Regions from separate parts of the Kribbella sp. NPDC026611 genome, predicted to be linked through region 1. Evidence: riboswitches for the same ligand, from Rfam matches in the RefSeq annotation. Region 1 holds a riboswitch; the other holds the start of a gene.
The links. Region 1 has a riboswitch for glycine ahead of gcvP (aminomethyl-transferring glycine dehydrogenase). Riboswitches for the same ligand answer to the same signal wherever they lie in the genome.
Positions count from the first base shown of each region.

Region 2: it holds a riboswitch for glycine, as region 1 does, so the genes downstream of both, AB0E69_RS01455 (L-serine ammonia-lyase) here and gcvP (aminomethyl-transferring glycine dehydrogenase) in region 1, are expected to answer to the same signal.

Region 1 is NZ_JBEZYC010000004.1:251,811-260,831, reverse strand. Features, by position in the region: gene gcvP (aminomethyl-transferring glycine dehydrogenase) at 1-2,028, opposite strand, end outside; glycine riboswitch at 2,102-2,190, opposite strand; gene AB0E69_RS18345 (MerR family transcriptional regulator) at 2,280-2,786, opposite strand; gene AB0E69_RS18340 (bifunctional nuclease family protein) at 3,124-3,618, opposite strand; gene AB0E69_RS18335 (MerR family transcriptional regulator) at 3,669-4,367, opposite strand; gene AB0E69_RS18330 (FHA domain-containing protein) at 4,354-4,911, opposite strand; gene gcvH (glycine cleavage system protein GcvH) at 5,059-5,442, opposite strand; gene AB0E69_RS18320 (DUF881 domain-containing protein) at 5,482-6,372, opposite strand; gene AB0E69_RS18315 (small basic family protein) at 6,374-6,706, opposite strand; gene AB0E69_RS18310 (DUF881 domain-containing protein) at 6,703-7,533, opposite strand; gene AB0E69_RS18305 (CDP-alcohol phosphatidyltransferase family protein) at 7,538-8,134, opposite strand; gene AB0E69_RS18300 (YciI family protein) at 8,333-8,701, shown strand; gene AB0E69_RS18295 (DUF6596 domain-containing protein) at 8,701-9,021, shown strand, end outside.
Region 2 is NZ_JBEZYC010000001.1:277,918-286,938, forward strand. Features, by position in the region: gene AB0E69_RS01430 (NRAMP family divalent metal transporter) at 1-475, opposite strand, end outside; gene AB0E69_RS01435 (GntR family transcriptional regulator) at 785-1,522, shown strand; gene AB0E69_RS01440 (aminopeptidase P family protein) at 1,766-3,196, shown strand; gene AB0E69_RS01445 (hypothetical protein) at 3,387-3,614, shown strand; gene AB0E69_RS01450 (alpha/beta fold hydrolase) at 3,673-5,106, opposite strand; glycine riboswitch at 5,260-5,365, shown strand; gene AB0E69_RS01455 (L-serine ammonia-lyase) at 5,446-6,819, shown strand; gene AB0E69_RS01460 (SDR family NAD(P)-dependent oxidoreductase) at 6,935-7,630, opposite strand; gene AB0E69_RS01465 (helix-turn-helix transcriptional regulator) at 7,734-8,564, shown strand; gene AB0E69_RS01470 (alpha/beta hydrolase) at 8,539-9,021, opposite strand, start outside.

The DNA.
Region 1 (9,021 bases):
CCCGAGCAGCGCGTTCAGGTTCGCGCCGTCGACGTACACCTGGCCGCCGTGGTCGTGGACGATCCGGCAGACCTCGCGGACGCTCTCCTCGTACACGCCGTGCGTCGACGGGTACGTGATCATGATCGCGGCCAGCGCGGACGCGTGCTCGGCGGCCTTCGCGCGCAGGTCGTCGAGGTCGATCGTGCCGTCCTCGTTGCCCTTGACAACGACCACCTTCATGCCGGCCATCACCGCGGACGCCGCGTTGGTCCCGTGCGCGCTCGCCGGGATCAGGCAGACCTTCCGGTCGAGGGCACCCTGCGCGTGGTGGTACCCGCGGATCGCGAGCAGCCCGGCCAGCTCACCCTGGGAGCCCGCGTTCGGCTGGATCGAGACCTTCGCGTACCCCGTGACCTCGGCCAGCCAGCGCTCCAGTTGCCCGATCAGCTTCACGTACCCGGCCGCGTCCTCGACCGGCGCGAACGGGTGCATGTCGGCGAACTCCGGCCAGGTGACCGGCTCCATCTCGGTGGTCGCGTTCAGCTTCATCGTGCAGGATCCGAGCGGGATCATGCCGCGGTCCAGCGCGTAGTCCTTGTCGGACAGCTTGCGCAGGTACCGCAGCATCGCCGTCTCCGACCGGTGCGTGTTGAACACCGGGTGCGTCAGGTACTCCGTCGTCCGCTCCACCGCGATCGCCGGAGCGCCGAGCGTGTCGTCGTACTGCACGCCGAAGGACTGGGCGACCCGGGTCAGCGTCGCGACATCGGTCTTCTCGTCGCAGGAGATGCCGACGTGGTCCGCGTCGACGAGCCGCAGCCAGATCCCGTTCTGCCGGGCGGCGTCGACGACGTCGGCGGCGCGGCCGGGGACGCGGGCGAGCACGGTGTCGAAGAAGTCGTCGTGCACGACCTCGACGCCACCGGAGCGCAGCGACGCGGCCAGCTTGCCGGCGTAGTCGTGCACGCGCTCCGCGATCGACCGCAGGCCGTCAGGCCCGTGGTAGACGGCGTACATCGAGGCGACGACGGCCAGCAGGACCTGCGCCGTACAGATGTTGGAGGTCGCCTTCTCGCGGCGGATGTGCTGCTCACGCGTCTGCAGCGCGAGCCGGTACGCCGGGGCGCCGTCGGAGTCGACCGAGACGCCGACGAGGCGACCGGGCAACTGCCGCTCGAGCCCGTCGCGCACGGACATGAACCCAGCGTGCGGGCCACCGTAGAACAGCGGTACGCCGAAGCGCTGCGAGGAGCCGATGACGATGTCGGCGCCGGCCTCGCCCGGTGCCTCGAGCACCGTCAGCGCGAGCAGGTCGGAGGCGACGGCAACCAACGTGTCGCGCTCGTGCGCAGCGTCGATCAGCGGCTTCAACGATCGGACAACGCCGCCGGAGCCCGGGTACTGCACCAGGAGACCGAAGAAGTCACCCTCAGGCAGACCGTCGGTCGTGTCCGCGACGACAACCTCGATACCGAGCGCTTGGGCGCGGGTCTGGACGACCGCGATCGTCTGCGCGAAGCAGTCCGCGTCGACCAGGAAGCGGTCGGACTTGCTCTTCTTGTTCGACCGGTGCGCCAGCGTCATCGCCTCGGCGGCCGCGGTCGCCTCGTCGAGCAGCGACGCGTTGGCGGTCGGCAGGCCGGTCAGGTCGGAGACGACGGTCTGGAAGTTCAGCAGGGCCTCGAGCCGGCCCTGGGAGATCTCCGGCTGGTACGGCGTGTACGCGGTGTACCAGGCCGGGTTCTCGACCAGGCGGCGGACGATGACGGACGGCGTGAAGGTGCCGTAGTACCCCTGGCCGATCATCGAGGTGGCGACGTTGTTCCGCGCGGCGAGCTGGCGGAGCTCGGTGAGCGCGTCCACCTCGGAGGCCGGCTCGGGCAGCCGGAGCGCCTCGGCCGAGCGGATCGAGGCCGGGACCGCGGCGTCCACGAGCGCGTCGACGTCGTCGTACCCGAGGAGCTGGACCATCCGGGTGATCTCGTCCGGGCGCGGTCCGATGTGCCGGTCGGCGAACGTCGCCGAAAGCTGCGGTGTGTTGTTCATCTAGAGGCTCCGTGTGCTGGCAAGTGCTTCCGGTCGCCTCCCCCTCTGTCACATGAGCATGCTCCAGAGTCGCCTGTCACGCTCGGTCCGTGGGCCTGAGAGGTTCCGGGGAGGAATTGCCCCTTCGGCGCCCGGTGAACGGGTCTCTCCCGAGTGCGGTGTACGGCTGACGTCGAGGCTACCAGGAATCTCCGAGCAGTTCGGGCAGCATCCGCTGTACGTCGTACAGCGGAGCACGGAAGAAGACTGGGTCAGCCCGTCATGCGCGCGCGGCGACGGGCCGCGAGCTCGTCGTTCGCGTGGTCCTCGCCGTCGGACTCACCGTGACCGTCGGCGCGCTCCTTCGGGAGCTCGGACAGCGAGCCCTCGACCTCGCGCCAGACACCGCCGAGCGCGATCCCGAACACGCCCTGGCCGCCGGCCAGCAGGTCGATGACCTCGTCCGGCGAGGTGCACATGTACACCGAGGCGCCGTCGGACATCAGCGTGATCTGGGTCAGGTCGTCGAAGCCGCGCTTGCTCAGGTGCGCGATCGCGGTCCGGATCTGCTGCAGCGAGATGCCCGCGTCCAGCAGCCGCTTGATCACCTTCAGCAACAGCACGTCGCGGAACCCGTACAGCCGCTGGGTGCCGGAGCCGGTCGCCGGGCGGACAGACGGGGAGACCAGGCCGGTGCGGGCCCAGTAGTCGAGCTGCCGGTACGTGATCCCGGCCGCGGCACACGCGGTCGGGCCCCGGAACCCGACGTCCTCCGGCATCGGCCGCAGGTCGTCGTCGAACAGCAGGCCCTGGACGCCGGCGGTTGCCTTGGCAGCCGCCACAGCCTCGGCGTGTGCTTCGGACGTCGACTGCGCCGTCAGATCCGTGTCGCCGGTGCGTGTCACGCCTGAGCCTCCCTGGATACCGACTGGAACGAGCCATCTCCGTGGAGTGACAGCACCCCACGACTCCTTCACGGTAAGCCGCCGCCCGAACCGGGTCAACGACAACCGCACCGAGCCGGAAGCGTGTCGCGACCGCAGCACGAATCGTTACCTACCCGCTCTTGTACCACGCTGGGCAAATCGGCGGGTCAGGCTTGACTCAGGGCCTCGGTCAGCTCTTGTCGAAGTCTTCCGGCGTCACCTGGTCGAGGAACTCCCGGAAGCGCTCGACTTCCTCTTCTTCCTCGACCTCGTCGGTGGCGCCGGTCTCGCTGTCGGGGACCGGGATGCCGGCCTCGGCCAGGATCTCCTCGGCGCAGAACACCGGGGTCCCGGTCCGCAGCGCGAGGGCGATCGAGTCCGACGGGCGGGCCGAGATCTCGGTCTTGTCGTCGAACACCAGGATCGCCTCGAACACCCCGTCGGTGAGGTTCACGATCCGGACCTGGCTGAGCGTGTGCCCCAGCACGCGGATGGTCTCCGCGAACAGGTCGTGGGTCAGCGGCCGCGGCGGCTCCATGCCCTGCTGGGCGAACGCGATCGCGCTGGCCTCGGCCGCACCGATCCAGATCGGCAGGTACCGCTCCCCACCGACCTCTCTCAGCAGCACGATCGGCTGACTCGAGGGCATCTCCACCCGGACTCCGACCACGTCGACTTCGCGCACACCTCAAGCCTACTCCGCAGTCAACTCATCAGCGGTGCCGCGGGGTGCCGCTAAGCCTGCGGCAGGCGGGCCCGGACGAGTGCCGTGTGCAACCGGACGGTCAGCGCGGCGAGCTCCTCGGTCTGACCGGTCCGGCGTGGCCCGGTGACCTGCTCGATCAGGCCAACCTCCCGGTCTGCCGCCGTACGGAACGCCCGCAGGTGGCGCGGCTCGATGCCGTACGCCGCCAGCTCGGCCGCGACCTGTGCGACGACGATCGCGTCCCCGCCGTAGTGGTTGCCGTTGGCCACCACGAGGCCATGTGTCTCCAGCTCACGAAGGAACTCGGGCTGTACGTCGGCGGCGGCCAGCAGCTCGGTCCGGGTCAGCCGCAGCTCGGTGCCCGAGGCACCGAAATCCTCGGCGACCGGCTGACCGGGGGTCTGCGGCAACGAGCTCGGCGCGACCGGCGGACCTGCGGCCGCCGGACGGAGACCGCGGTCGATCGCACCGAGGTGTTCCTTGATCACTTTCAGTGGCAGGTACTGGTCGCGTTGCACGGTCAGCACGTACCGCAGCCGCTCGACGTCCGCGGCGCTGAACTTGCGGTAGCCCGAGGCGGTCCGGGCCGGCGTCACCAGTCCCTCGGCCTCGAGGAACCGGATCTTCGAGATCGTGACGTCGGCGAACTCGTCCTGGAGCAGCTGCAGCACCTCCCCGATGCCACGACCTGCACCGGGAGTGTCGGCAGCTGGCTCAGGCTTGGCCACTGGCGTAGTACACCAGCCGGTACTTGCCGATCTGGACCTCGTCGCCGTTGTTCAGCAGGACCTCGTCGATCCGGTCGCGGTTCACGTACGTGCCGTTCAGGCTGCCCACGTCGCGGACCTTGACGCCGGACAGGTCCCGGCGGAACTCCGCGTGCCGGCGGGAGACCGTGACGTCGTCCAGGAAGATGTCGCTGTCCGGGTGCCGGCCGGCGGTGACCACGTCGACGTCGAGCAGGAACCGGCTGCCCGCGTTCGGGCCGCGCTGGACGATCAGCAGCGCGGATCCGGCCGGCAGTGCGCCGACCGCGGCCTCGTCGTCGGCCGAGAGCGGCTCGCCGGTCCCGGCCGGCTCCGGCTCGATCCCGATCGGGGTGAGCATCGCGGTGTCGGTGACGCCCGGCGTGCCCGCAGGCGGTGTCGAGGGGGTCGAGGGGGTCGCCGGGGCTGCCGCCGGGCGGTCCGCGCCAGGCAGCATCGCTCCGCACTGCGAGCAGAACCGGCTGCCCTCGGAGTTCTCGTGCCCGCACTGGTTGCAGAACGGCATGCTGTGATCCTCCCGATCGCCGGCGGTCCGGCGACGTTTCGTAGACCCCGTGTTAACAAGTGTGGACGTGACCTCAACCCTCGACCAGCGGTTGAGGTCCGGTAACGCTATCAGGACGGTCCAAGCCCTGGACGCAGTACACCGAGCTCAGCTCTGGTCGAGCTGGCCCTGGTAGGTCTCGGCGTCCATCAGCGCGTCGATCTCGGCGGCGTCCTCGATCTCGATGTCGAGCAGCCAGCCCTCGCCGTACGGGTCGCTGTTGACCAGGTCGGGCTGGTCCGCGAGCGCCTCGTTCACGGCGGTCACGGTGCCGTTCAGCGGCGCGAACAGGTCGCTGACGCTCTTGGTCGACTCCAGCTCGCCACAGGCGTCGCCGGCGCGCACCTTGCTGCCGACGTCCGGCAGCTGCACGTAGACGATGTCGCCGAGCTGGTCCTGGGCGAAGTCGGTGATGCCGACCCGCACCGGGCCCTCTTCGCCGGCCTTCACCCACTCGTGCTCGGCCGTGTACTTCAGGTCTTCGGGGTACACCGTCAATCCTCTTTCACTCAGAGACAGCTACAGGGACAGCTACTTGGTCGGGCTGGGGGCCGGGCGAGCGTAACGATGCTCCTCCGGCGCGTGCAAGGCAGTGACGGACACGGAGTCGAGCTCGGTCACCTCGGCCGTGCCACCCACCTGTGGACCGGTCACCTCGCTGATCAGGCCGCCGGGGAAGTTGGCCGCCTCGGCCAGGTTGTGCGACTCGCCGATCGCCTCGATGGTGTACGGCGAGTTCACCTTCACGCCGTCGACCCGGATCCCGGGGGCGTCGTCGGTGAAGTCGGTACTGGCGACCACCCGGGCGGCCCCGTTGATCTGGATCGCCTCGGCACCGGCGTCGCGGAGCTCCTCGATCGCGTCCAGCAGGTTGCTGGACGTCATCTTGCCCTCCGGGTCGTTCAGCGTGATCCGGACGCCCGGGCCGACCGCGGGCAGCGTGCCGGCCAGGATGCCGAGCGTGCGGACCTGGGCCTCGGCCTGCTCGCGGGCGGTCTGGGCCTTGTCCGCGCTGGAGGACAGCGAGTTCTTCCGCTCCTCCAGCTCGGCGATCTCGCTCTCCAGCCGGCGAGTGTTCTGCCCGAGGCCGTCCAGGATCGCGATCAGGTCCTCGCGGCGGGCGTTCTGGTAGCCGTCGTCGGCCCGGTTCACCCGGACCTGGACGACGGCCATGCAGGCGACCAGCGCGAGGACGACGGCCACGATCGCCTGGCCGCGGGACGGCTTGAAACCGGACCGCAGCCGGCGCAGCGCCAGGTTGGGGATCCTGGGCTTGGGCATCGGCGTCGGTACGGCGGGCTGCGTCGGGCCGGCGGGCTGGGTCGGGATGGCAGGCTGGGTCGGGCCGCCCGGGGCCGGATCCGGCGTCCGGTTGGGCGTCGGGTCCGGGGGCGGGCCGGCGGTCGGCTTGTCGTCGCTCATGTCAGGCCCGGAAGATGTGCCGGCGGATGGCGGCCATGTTGGTGAAGATGCGGATGCCGAGCACGACCACGACGCCGGTGGACAGCTGCGAACCGACGCCGAGCTGGTCGCCGAGGTACACGATCAGCGCCGCGATCAGCACGTTCGACACGAACGAGACGACGAACACCTTGTCGTCGAAGATCCCGTCCAGGAACGCCCGGAGCGCGCCGAAGACCGCGTCCAGCGCGGCGACCACGGCGATCGGGAGGTACGGCTGGGCCCACTCCGGTACGTCGGGCGCGACCAGCAGGCCGATCACGACTCCGATCACCAGGCCGAGGACGGCGATCACTTCGAGCCACCTACCTTCGCGTATCGCAGCGCGATGGTGGCATCGGCCGGCACCAGCAAGGAATCCTCCGTCGTGATCGTCATCCGGACATCGAAGTTGCTGACCAGGTACTGCACCCACTGGCCGCCCGAGCTCTGCGCGAACCGGGCCGGCATGGTCGCGGTGTCACCGATCGCGAGCACCGTGTACGGCGGGGTCAGCGAGCTGTAGTCGACCGTGATCGCGCTGCCCGCGCCACGGATCGCGGTCAGTGAGGTGATGCGGTGACCGTTCACCGCGACCGCCTCCGCCCCGGACGTCCACAGGCCGTTGACGAGCTGCTGCAGGTCGACGTCGAGCAGCCGGCCCTCCTTGGCGTCGGCGTCCTTCGCGTCGTCGATCACCGCCTTCAGTCCGGGCCCGGTCACCGAGATGGCGCCGGTCCGCAGCTCGAGGTCGTCCAGCTTCTGCTGCAGCGCCGCGCCGTTCGTGTCGTTGCTGAGCCCGCTCGCCTGCAACCGCCGTACCTCGTCGGCCAGCTGGGACTGTTTGGTGCGCATGTTGTTCAGCCCGGTGTTGGCCTGGTTGATGCGGGTGATCAGCTCCTTGCGCTGCTTCTCCGCCTCGGGGGCGCTGCGGTAGTTCTGCGAGGCGGCGATCGCGAGCAGGAAGCCGAGCACGACGGTAGCGACGACGAGCATGATGCGGTGCCGCGAGCGGGCGGACTGCTGCGGGCGCGTCCGGGCGGCGACGGCGTACCCCTCGTCGATCGGGTGGGCCATCAGGTTGTTCAGCAGCGACATCGACGCGTCGACCCGGCGCGGCTTGTCTGGAGCCTGTTGCGTCACCGCTCTACCCGGCCGTGTCCTTGATCGGCTTCACCGTCTGGATCAGGTGGCGGAGCTGGGCGAAGTACAGCGCGCCGGCCCAGTAGTACAGACCGGTTCCCCAGATCGCGAACGCCCAGCCGAACACGCGGGCGAGCAGGTTGAGCGTGGTGTCGCCGTCGCCGAGCAGCAGCAACGGGAACGCGTAGAGCAGGCAGAACGTGGCGGACTTGCCGAGGAAGTGCACCGGCAGCGCGTTGAAGCCGCGGCGGTGCAGCGCCGGCAGGGTCAGCGTCAGCAGCACGTCCCGCAACGGCAGCGCGATCGCCAGCCACCACGGGATGATGTCGCGCAACGCGAGGCCGAGGACGGTGGCGAAGATGTACAGCCGGTCGGCGACCGGGTCGAGCATCTGGCCGAGCCGGGAGGTCTGGTTCATCCGCCGGGCGATCTGGCCGTCGGCCCAGTCGGTGAAGCCGGAGACGGCCAGCACCAGCAGGGCCCAACCGTCCTCCTGCGGGCCGAGGACCAGCCAGAGGAACAGTGGCACACCCAGCAACCGGAGCAGGCTGAGCGCGTTCGGGATCGTCCACACCCGGTCGGACACTTCGACGTCCGGCACGCGACCCCTCCCTCTCTCCACCCTGATTCCGGTCGTAACTGTACTTGGGCGCACCGACGGACCGGTGCCCGGCCACACCAGGGCATGCCCCGGCTTCCCGTGAATACCTGAACGCCTGTTCCGGGTTCCTGCTATGCCCGCTGCCAACCGGTGACCCGATCGATACGCAAGGGTGATGCTTGAGCTGGGAGGTGTTCGATGAGGTTTCTGGTGCTGATCTACGGCAACCCGGAGTCGCGGGCGGTGTGGGACGCGATGACGGACGAGCAGAAGAAGGAAGGGATGGCGGGGTACGCCGCCCTGCGCGAGGCGCTGGCGGTCCAGGACGAGCTCGTCGCCTCGGAGTCGCTGGACGATCCCGCGCTGACCAAGCAGGTGCAGGTCCGCGACGGCCGCCCGCTGACGACGGACGGGCCGTTCGCCGAGGTCAAGGAGCAGCTGGCCGGGTTCTACCTGCTGGACTGCGAGTCCATGGATCGCGCGGTGGAGATCGTGGCGCAGATCCCGGAGGCGCCGTTCAGCGTGGTCGAGGTGCGTCCGGTCCGCGACCTCGGTGCCTTCGCTTGATCCTCGAGGAGCTGCTACGGGAGCAGGCGCCGCAGGTGCTGGCCGCGCTGGTCCGCCGGTACGGCGACTTCGACGCGTGCGAGGACGCCGTACAGGAGGCGCTGCTCGCGGCGTCGCTGCAGTGGCCTGGCGAGGGGGTGCCGGACAACCCGCGGGGCTGGCTGATCACGGTCGCCTCTCGGCGGCGGATCGAAGTACTGCGGAACGAGGTGGCCCGGGCGCGGCGAGAGGAGACTGTTGCCGCGTGGGCTCCGCCCGAACCGGGTGCATCCGACGACGACTCGCTGACGTTGCTGATGCTGTGCTGCCACCCGGAGCTG
Region 2 (9,021 bases), on a different contig from region 1:
TCGCGACGGCGACCGCCAAGGAGATCAGCACCGCACCGAGCACGATCACCACGCGGTCCATCGCGACCCCGGTACGTTTCGCCAGAAAGATGCCGATGGCAACGACCGCGGAGAGGGCCGCGCCGATCCGGGGATCGAGACCGACCAGCGCCTGCAGACCGAGCCCGGTGCCGGAGATGTTGCCGATCGTGAACGCCAGCCCGCCGGCGAACAGCAGCGCGGCCATCGCGGTCCCGAGTCGGGGCGCGAGCAGGTTGCCCAGCTCCTGGGCCCGGCGTCCGGAGACGCCGATCACCCGCCAGACGTTCAGCTGGACCGCGACGTCGACCAGGACCGACGCCACGATCGCGAACGCGAACGCTGCTCCGAGCGACGCGGTGAAGACCGTCGTCTGGGTGACGAACCCGGGGCCGATCGCCGCGGTCGCCGCCAGGAACATCGCGCCGGCCAGCGTCGACCGGGCTCCGGCCTTCATCGCGCTGTCCGGGGTCTTCCGGCCGGCGGCGGGGGTGAGCTGCCGGGCGTAGGGATTGGTCCGGCCGCTGGGGCCGGATCGGCCGGTACGGCGCTGCAGGGTTCGGGTGGCCGGTCGCCGTACCGGTGTTTTACGCGGGCGCGGGGTGCGGAGGGACATGGCGGACTCCAGGAAGCGAGGTGTCGGGACGGTCTCCATGGCGGTGAGTGATCGGGGGATGACACGAGAGTAGAGATTGTTCAACAATCCTGCAAGACTCTTGTTCCACCAAACTTCCCCTGCGCACCGGTGGTGAGCGATGATCTGGAGATGAGTACGGGTGGGGCTGAGGGCACAGAGCAGGGCACGGCACGGCAGGCGTGGTTGCGGACCGTGGCCGCGGATGTCGCGCGGCTGGACCGGAGCAGCTCGGCCGAGCGGGCCGCGGACATCCTCCGGCGGAGCATCACCGAGGGCGCGCTGCCGCCGGGTGCGCAGCTGTCCGAGATCGAGCTGACCGAGGTCCTGGAGGTCAGCCGCAACACGCTGCGTGAAGCGTTCCGGCTGCTCACCCATGAAGGCCTGTTGGTCTACAAGCTGCACCGCGGCGTCTTCGTCCCCGAGCTCGAAGAGCGGGACGTGGTCGACCTCTACCGCCTGCGCCGGGTGCTCGAGGTCGACGTGATCCGTGGTCTGGCCGAGCGCGACCCGGAGCTCCCGGCAAGCCGGCTCGAGCCGCTGCACGATGACGTGGAGGCCGCCGAGGTCGCTGCGCTCGCCGACCGCTGGCCGGCTGTCGGTACGGCGAACATGCGCTTCCACGAGCACCTGATCGGGCTCGCCGATAGCGCCCGGATGGACGCGATGACCGGCCGGCTGCTCGCGGAGCTCCGACTCCTCTTCCACGTCATCGCGACACCGCGGGAGCTGCACGAGCCCTACATTGTGCGCAACCGTGGCCTGCTCGAGCTGCTGGAGACCCGCAAGTACGAGCAGGCCGCCGTCGACCTGCACCAGTACCTGCTCGACTCCGAGCAGGGCATCCTCGAAGCCTTCCGCGCGCGATAACGGATAAGGGCTTGCGCCCGCCGGTCCGAACCTGCGTTGATGTGAGGGCGTGTCTGGTGGTCCAGCACCTACTGCGCGGCACTCGGCACGGCACCTCGCCGCACGGGTGCAAAGGGCACGATGCTCCGCATCGAACCCTTCGCCCCCGCGCGCCGATGCACCGCACCGAGCACCTGCTCGCTACGGCGCTGGACCACCAGACACGCCCTGGACCACCGACAGCTGCAAAGGGGAGCTCAGCTCATGACCGACGACGCCCGGACCGAACTGACGCCGAAGTCGTACCGCCCCATCGATGCCAAGGGGTTCCGGGAGTCGATCGCGCGCGGTTGGGGACCGGTCGACCGGTCGGTCTCGGTACCGCAAGGCCTCGCCGAGGCCGCCGCCGAGCACCGGCGGAAGCTCGCCGCCGCGCTGCCAGGCCGCAGGATCGCGCTGGCGGCCGGGCGGGCACCGGTCCGGTCCAACGACACCGACTACGACTTCCGCGCCGACAGTGACTTCGTCTGGCTGACCGGCTGCCAGGCCGAGGGCGCCGTACTGGTGCTCTCCGGTGACGGCGACGCGACCCTGTACCTGCGCGAGACGGCCGGGCCGGAGGAAGCCGACTTCTTCGCCAACGCGCGCGACGGCGAGCTGTGGATCGGGCCGGTCCCGGGACTGAAGGACTGGTCGGACGCGCTGCAGATCGCCTGCCGCCCGATCGAGGAGCTGCCGTCGGCCGTCCGCGGCGCGGTCCCGTTCATGCTGTCGGTCCCGGGCGTCGAGCCGATGCTCGACGCGCTCGTGCGGACCGCGCCGAGCGACGGCAACGCGCTCCGCCAGACGCTCGCCGAGCTGCGCCGGATCAAGGACGACTGGGAGCTCGACCAGCTCCGCGACGCGGTCGCGGCCAGCGTGCTCGCGTTCGAGGATGTCGCGCGCGAGCTGCCGGAGGCCGTCCGTGGCGGCGGCGAGCGCTGGCTGCAAGGGACCTTCGACCGCCGCGCGCGGACCGCCGGCAACGGCGTCGGGTACGCCTCGATCGTTGCCGCCGGCAAGCATGCGCCGGTGCTGCACTGGGTCCGCAACGACGGTCCGGTCAACGAGGGTGACGTGATCCTGCTGGATGCGGGCGTCGAAACGCGCACGCTCTACACCGCGGACGTCACCAGGACCTTCCCGGCCAGCGGCGAGTACACCGCGGCGCAGCGGCAGGTGCACGATCTGGTCCACAAGGCGCAGCTCGCGTCGCTCGAGGCCGTCAGGGTCGGAGCGCCGTACCGCGCGTTCCAGTACGAGGCGATGCGGGTGCTGGCCGAGGGGCTGCGGGACTGGGGTTTGCTGGACGCGTCGCTCGACGAGCTGCTCGGCCCGGACGGGCAGCAGCACCGCCGCTTCATCGTCTGCGGGACCGGCCACTACATCGGCCTCGACGTCCACGACTGCGACGCGTCCCGGCCGGAGGCGTACTTCGCCGGCACGATCGAGGCCGGGATGGCGCTCGCGGTCGAGCCGGGCCTCTACTTCCACCCGAACGATGAGACCGTCCCGCCGGAGCTGCGCGGTATCGGCATCCGGATCGAGGACAACGTCGTCGTGCACTCCGACCGGCTGGAGATCCTCACCGAGGCGCTGCCGATCACCACCGACGGGCTGGAGCAGTGGACCCGCAAGCACCGCGACGGTCAGTGATCGCGGCGCTACTCAAAATTATCTGATCACAAGCAGTAACATCCGCCGCTGGCAGCCGATGTAACTGGCGGGGGAGGGTCGATTCGGCCCGGCGCGTGGCAGTGGGGGGCCGCGGACCACGCGCCAGGCCGAGCCGGCCTCGACTGGGCCCGGGGGGACCCAGGTTTCCTGGGCACGGGGAGTAGTCATCATGAATCTACGGGTGCGTGTGGTCCATTGCGGAGACCAGCACTGGTACGCCGACATCGACGATGCCGACGACCCACAACCGGACGACCCGTTCTGGTACGTCGACAACTGCCGGACGCAGACGCAGGCGCTGCAGACCGCCTGCTCGGAGCTCCGGCTGATGGCCGGCCGCCTCGTCCGCGGCGACGAGCTCGACCGCGTCCTCGAAGTGACCGGCGTACCGGTCTGACAGGTTTGACCAGGCTCCGGGGCCGACGCTGGTTGGGAGCGCCGGCCCCGGTATCCACTCAGCCCACCGGCGGGACGGCGGGGCAGCTCGTGCCGCGCTTCGGCACGACCTTGCTGACCAGGTAGTTGTCGATCGTCGCCTGCATGCACGGGCTCTTGTTGTAGCTCCCGTGTCCCCAGCCTTCGTAGGTGAGCAGCACGCCTTGCTTGCCGACCTGTCGCGCCACGCTCTGCGCGCCGCGGTAGCCGGTGGCCGGGTCATGGATGGCGTTGGCCAGCAGTATCGGAGTCTTCAGCCCGTGCACCTGAAGCACGTGCTGCGGGTTGTTGGCCTTCGGTGCGCCCAGACAGTTCGAGATCGCCAGCAACTGACCGGGGTACCGCATGTCTGGGTTGTTGTGGGCGATGCGCTGCAGCAGACCGGCGTACTCGCTGTAGCTCCGCACCGGCAGGTTCCAGTCCTGGCAGAACGGCGCCAGCGTGTTGTTGACCAGCCCGGTCGGGGTGGGCGGGGGTGTCGCCGACTGACCGGCTTCCAGGTCCTTCAGTTTCTGCGCGAGCGCGGACCACTGCGGCCCGTAGAACGTGCGGAACACCTGGAAGCTCAGCATGAACGGGTCGGCCGAGTTCGCCAGCACCTTGTCCCACAGCGCGCGGATGTCTCGGCCGTGCAGTACGCAGCTCGTGGTCGCGTCGCACCACTTCACGAACTCGTCGAACGAGTCCTGCACCGGCGCCGCTTGGTCGTCGAGGAACGCTTGCGCCGTCGGCAAGCTGTGGTCGAGCACGCTCTCGATCACCATGGCGCGCACGCGCTGCGGGTACGCCTCGGCGTACTGCGCACCGAGCATCGTCCCGTACGACGTGCCGTGGAACGAGATCTGCCGCTCGCCGAGTGCCTTGCGGATCGCCTCGACATCCCGCACGGTCTGCCAGGTGTCGATGTGGTCGTAGAGCGGACCGGTGTGCGCGCGACAGTCCTTGGCGAGCACGCGGTTGTAGTCGGCGGTCGCGTCGAAGTCGGCCTGGCTCGTCATCAGCGGTGACGGCTGCTTGGCGAGCAGCTCGCCGGAGCACAGCACCGGGTTGCTGCGGGCGATACCGCGTGGGTCGAAGCTGACGATGTCGAAGCGGTCCTGCAGCGTCGGGCTGAACCTGCTGATCCCGGTCTTGATCCGGTCGACGCCCGAGTCGCCGGGGCCACCCGGGCCGAAGAGGAGGACGCCGACGCGTTCGCTCGGGACCTTCGCCGTCCGGCGGGCGACCGCCAGCTCGAAGGTAGGCCCGTTGGGGTGGCGCCAGTCGATCGGCAGCTGCAGGGTCGCGCACTGCGAGCCCTTCACCTCTGCCGGGTCGTCCTTGCCTTCAGGTTTGCAGTCGGTCCACTGGACCGTCTTGGTCGTGGGTCTGGCCGTCGCCGGGAGCGCGCCGATCCCGACGGCGACGACGCCGACGGCCACAGCGCCGGCGAGCACGCGTCTGGTGTTTTCCATGCCCCCGATCGTTGGGCAATCGCTTGCACCCAGACATCCGGGACAAGCCCCCGCCGGACCCGGGAGCGCCGCTCGGGGACTTGCTAGGGTCGAGATTGACGGCCGCGGGCACAGCGCCGTACCGTCCACACGTCGGACAAATCAACAGCCGCATGAACCCGTGCGGGAGAGACCCGGGCCGGAGGAGTTTCCGCAGCCCGGGCGCCGTAGGAGCAACTCTCCCCAAGAATCTCTCAGGCACCTTCACCGCGCGGGCGAGGCACCTCTGGAGGACGCTCGGTCCAACAGAGCGGGGAGGACACCAATCGGTCAACGGCGACCGGAAGGAACCTCCACACGATGGCGATCAGCGTCTTCGACCTGTTCAGTATCGGGATCGGCCCGTCGAGCTCCCACACCGTGGGACCGATGCGCGCGGCCCGCACCTTCGCATTCGGCCTGCGGGACGCGGGCCTGCTCAGCGCGACGACGACCGTCGAGGCGCAGCTGTTCGGCTCGCTCGGCGCGACCGGGCACGGGCACGGCAGCAACAAGGCGGTGATCCTCGGGCTCGAGGGTGAGGACCCCGAGACCGTCGTCACGCATGCCGTGGATGCCCGGGTCGAGACGATCCGCGAACGCGGCCGGCTGGCGCTGGCCGGCACGCACGAGATCAGGTTCGACGAGAACACCGACCTGATCATGCACCGGCGCAAAGCCCTGCCGTACCACCCGAACGGGATGACGTTCGTGGCCCGCTCGGCGGACGGCGCGGTACTGCGCGAGCGCACCTACTACTCGGTCGGCGGCGGATTCGTCGTCGACGAGAACGCGGCCGCCGGGGACCGGATCGTGCCGGACACGACGCCGGTGAAGTACCCGTTCACCACCGGCGCCGAGCTGCTCGACCGATGCCGCGAGTCGCAGCTCACGATCAGCGAGGTGATGCTCGCCAACGAGCTGGCCTGGCGGACCCACGACGAGATCCGCAGCGGGCTGCTGCACATCTGGCAGGTCATGCAGGACTGTGTCCGCGAGGGCTGCGAGACCGAGGGCATCCTGCCCGGCGGGCTGAAGGTGCCGCGCCGGGCACACGCGCTGCACCACCGGTTGAGCAGCGACCCCTGGTCGGTCGATCCGCTCAAGGTGATGGACTGGGTCAACCTGTTCGCGCTCGCGGTCAACGAGCAGAACGCGTCCGGCGGCCGGATCGTCACCGCGCCGACGAACGGTGCCGCCGGCATCATTCCCGCCGTCCTGCACTACTACCGGCGGTTCGTGCCCGGTTCCACGGAAGCCGGCGTGGTCCGGTTCCTGCTGACCGCCGGTGCGATCGGCGTGCTGTACAAGGAGAACGCGTCGATCTCCGGTGCCGAGGTCGGCTGCCAGGGCGAGGTCGGTTCGGCCTGCTCGATGGCCGCGGCCGGGCTGTGCGAGGTGCTCGGCGGTACGCCGGAGCAGGTCGAGAACGCGGCCGAGATCGCGATGGAGCACAACCTCGGCCTGACCTGCGACCCGGTCGGCGGCCTGGTCCAGATCCCGTGCATCGAACGGAACGCGATGGCGTCGGTGAAGGCGATCAACGCGGCCCGGATGGCGATGCACGGCGACGGCGTCCACGTGGTCACGCTGGACAAGGTGATCAAGACGATGCGCGAGACCGGCGCGGACATGAAGGTCAAGTACAAGGAGACCTCGCGCGGCGGGCTCGCGGTCAACGTGATCGAGTGCTGATCACCCGATCACCTCGATCAGTCCCAGCCACCTCGATCACCTTCGATCGTCCCCGATCACCCGCGATCAGTCCCGACCACCTCGATCATCTGCGATCACCTTCGATCACCCCCGGTCACCAGGGCACGGTGCCGTGCAGGCTCAGGTACTCCGCGGTCGGTCCGGACTGGTCGATCATCGCCAGCCGGACGATGATGTCGGCGCCCTCCTCGACCGTCTGGTAGCCGCTGTTGGCGTTGAAGTCGGTCGCGGTGTAGCCGGGGTCGACGGTGTTGATCCGCAGGTTGGGCAGCTGGCGCGCGTACTGCACGGTCAGCATGTTGAGGGCCGCCTTCGAGGCGCCGTACACCGGGGTCGGCACCCAGACCGGGACGGTCGCCGTCTGCGCCTCGGGGTCGACGGCGGTGGCGATCGAACCGAGGCCGCTGGAGACGTTCACGATGACGGGGTTGGCGCTGCGCTCGAGCAGCGGGAGGAACGCGTGGATCATCCGGACCGGGCCGTAGACGTTGAGGTCGAAGACCTGGTGGAAGTCGTCCGCGGTCAGCTCCGGGACGGTCTTGCGCGGGCCGGGGATGCCGGCGTTGTTGATCAGTACGTCGAGATGGTCGAGCTGCTCCGCGGCCGCGGCGACGGACTCGTCGCTGGTGACGTCGAGCGGCAGGTAGTGCGCGCCGAGGTCGGTAGCGGCCTGCTTGCCGCGCTGCGGGTCGCGAGCACCGATGTACACGGTGTGTCCGGCTTCGATCAGGCGGCGTGCGGTCTCGTAGCCGAGGCCCTTGTTGCCTCCGGTGATGAGTGTCGTGGTCATGACCTCCACTCTGGCCCGCGGTCCGGCAGCTAGGCAGCACCCGCGGTGTCCTAGGGAATCGCAGTACCAGGCTGTGGCCATGGTCGGGCGCAATACTGGGGGCATGAGTGAGCTGGGGCGGACGCTGCACGCATGGCGGGATCGCGTGACGCCGGCCGAGGCCGGCCTGCCTTCGGGTGGGCGGCGCCGGGCGCCCGGGTTGCGGCGGGAGGAGCTTGCCCAGCTGGCCGGGCTGTCGGTGGACTATGTCGTCCGGCTCGAGCAGGGCCGATCGGACTCGCCGTCGGTGCAGGTGCTCACCGCGCTGGCCCGGGCGTTGCGGCTGAATGATGCCGAGCGCAACCATCTCTTCGTGCTGGCGGGTGAGGTCGAGCCGTCGCCGGGGCGGATGTCGGCGTACATCCCGCCTGGCGTGCAACGGATCGTGGACCAGCTGGACGGTGCGCCGCTGTGCGTCTGCGACGCGGCGTGGACCTTGATCACCTGCAACCCGTTGTTCGCGGCGGTGATCGGCGACCCGTCCAGTTGGCGCGGCCGGGAGCGGAACATCATCTGGCGGCACTATGCGGCGCAGGGTGATCGTGTGGTCCAGACGGACGAGCAGCGGCGGCAGTTCCGGATCGCGATGGTGACCGATCTGCGGGCCGCGCTGGCCCGGTACCCGCGCGATCCGGAGCTGATCGCGCTGGTCGCGGACCTGCGGGATGGGTACGCCGAGTTCGCGCGGCTGTGGGACGACCCGGTGATCGGTTTTCACCAGAGCGAGCGAAAAACGATCAACCATCCCGAGGTCGGATCGTTTGCGATCGATTGCGACGTCCTGGCGGTGCCGGGCAGCGACCTGCGACTGGTCGTCTACACGGCGGCTCCGGGAACCGACGCCGCCGAGAAGCTTCGGCTGCTCTCCGTCATCGGCCTGCAGGCGCTGACGTAAGGAGTGCCGCGACCGCGGCCGGGTTCTCGACCTGAGCGTTGTGGCCGAGGCCAGGCAGGGTGATCACTTGATCATGGAGTGTTCGAAGCTCCGCGTCGGTGTTCAGTTGATCGCGTTCACCGCGCGCAAGGATCAGCTCGGCTCGGCAGGCGGCGACCAGCGCGGGCATGTCCGGTGCCCCGACGCCGAAGGTCCCTGGATCCATGGCGAGACGCCAGCGGCCCTCTTGCTCGCGCAGCCCGTGGTCGACCACGGCGGCGGCCTGGTCTACGAGTCCCTGGAGGCCGGAGACCTTGAGGAAGCGGGCTGCGGCGTCCTCGCGGGTGTCGAACCAGGTGACCGGCTTAGCGGCCAGGGCGTGAGCGCGGGCCAGGTCGTCGGCGGACCAGGCGACCTTGACTCCGAGGGCGACGACCCGGGTGACGTCGATGCCGTACCGTCCGCTCGCGAGCTCCAG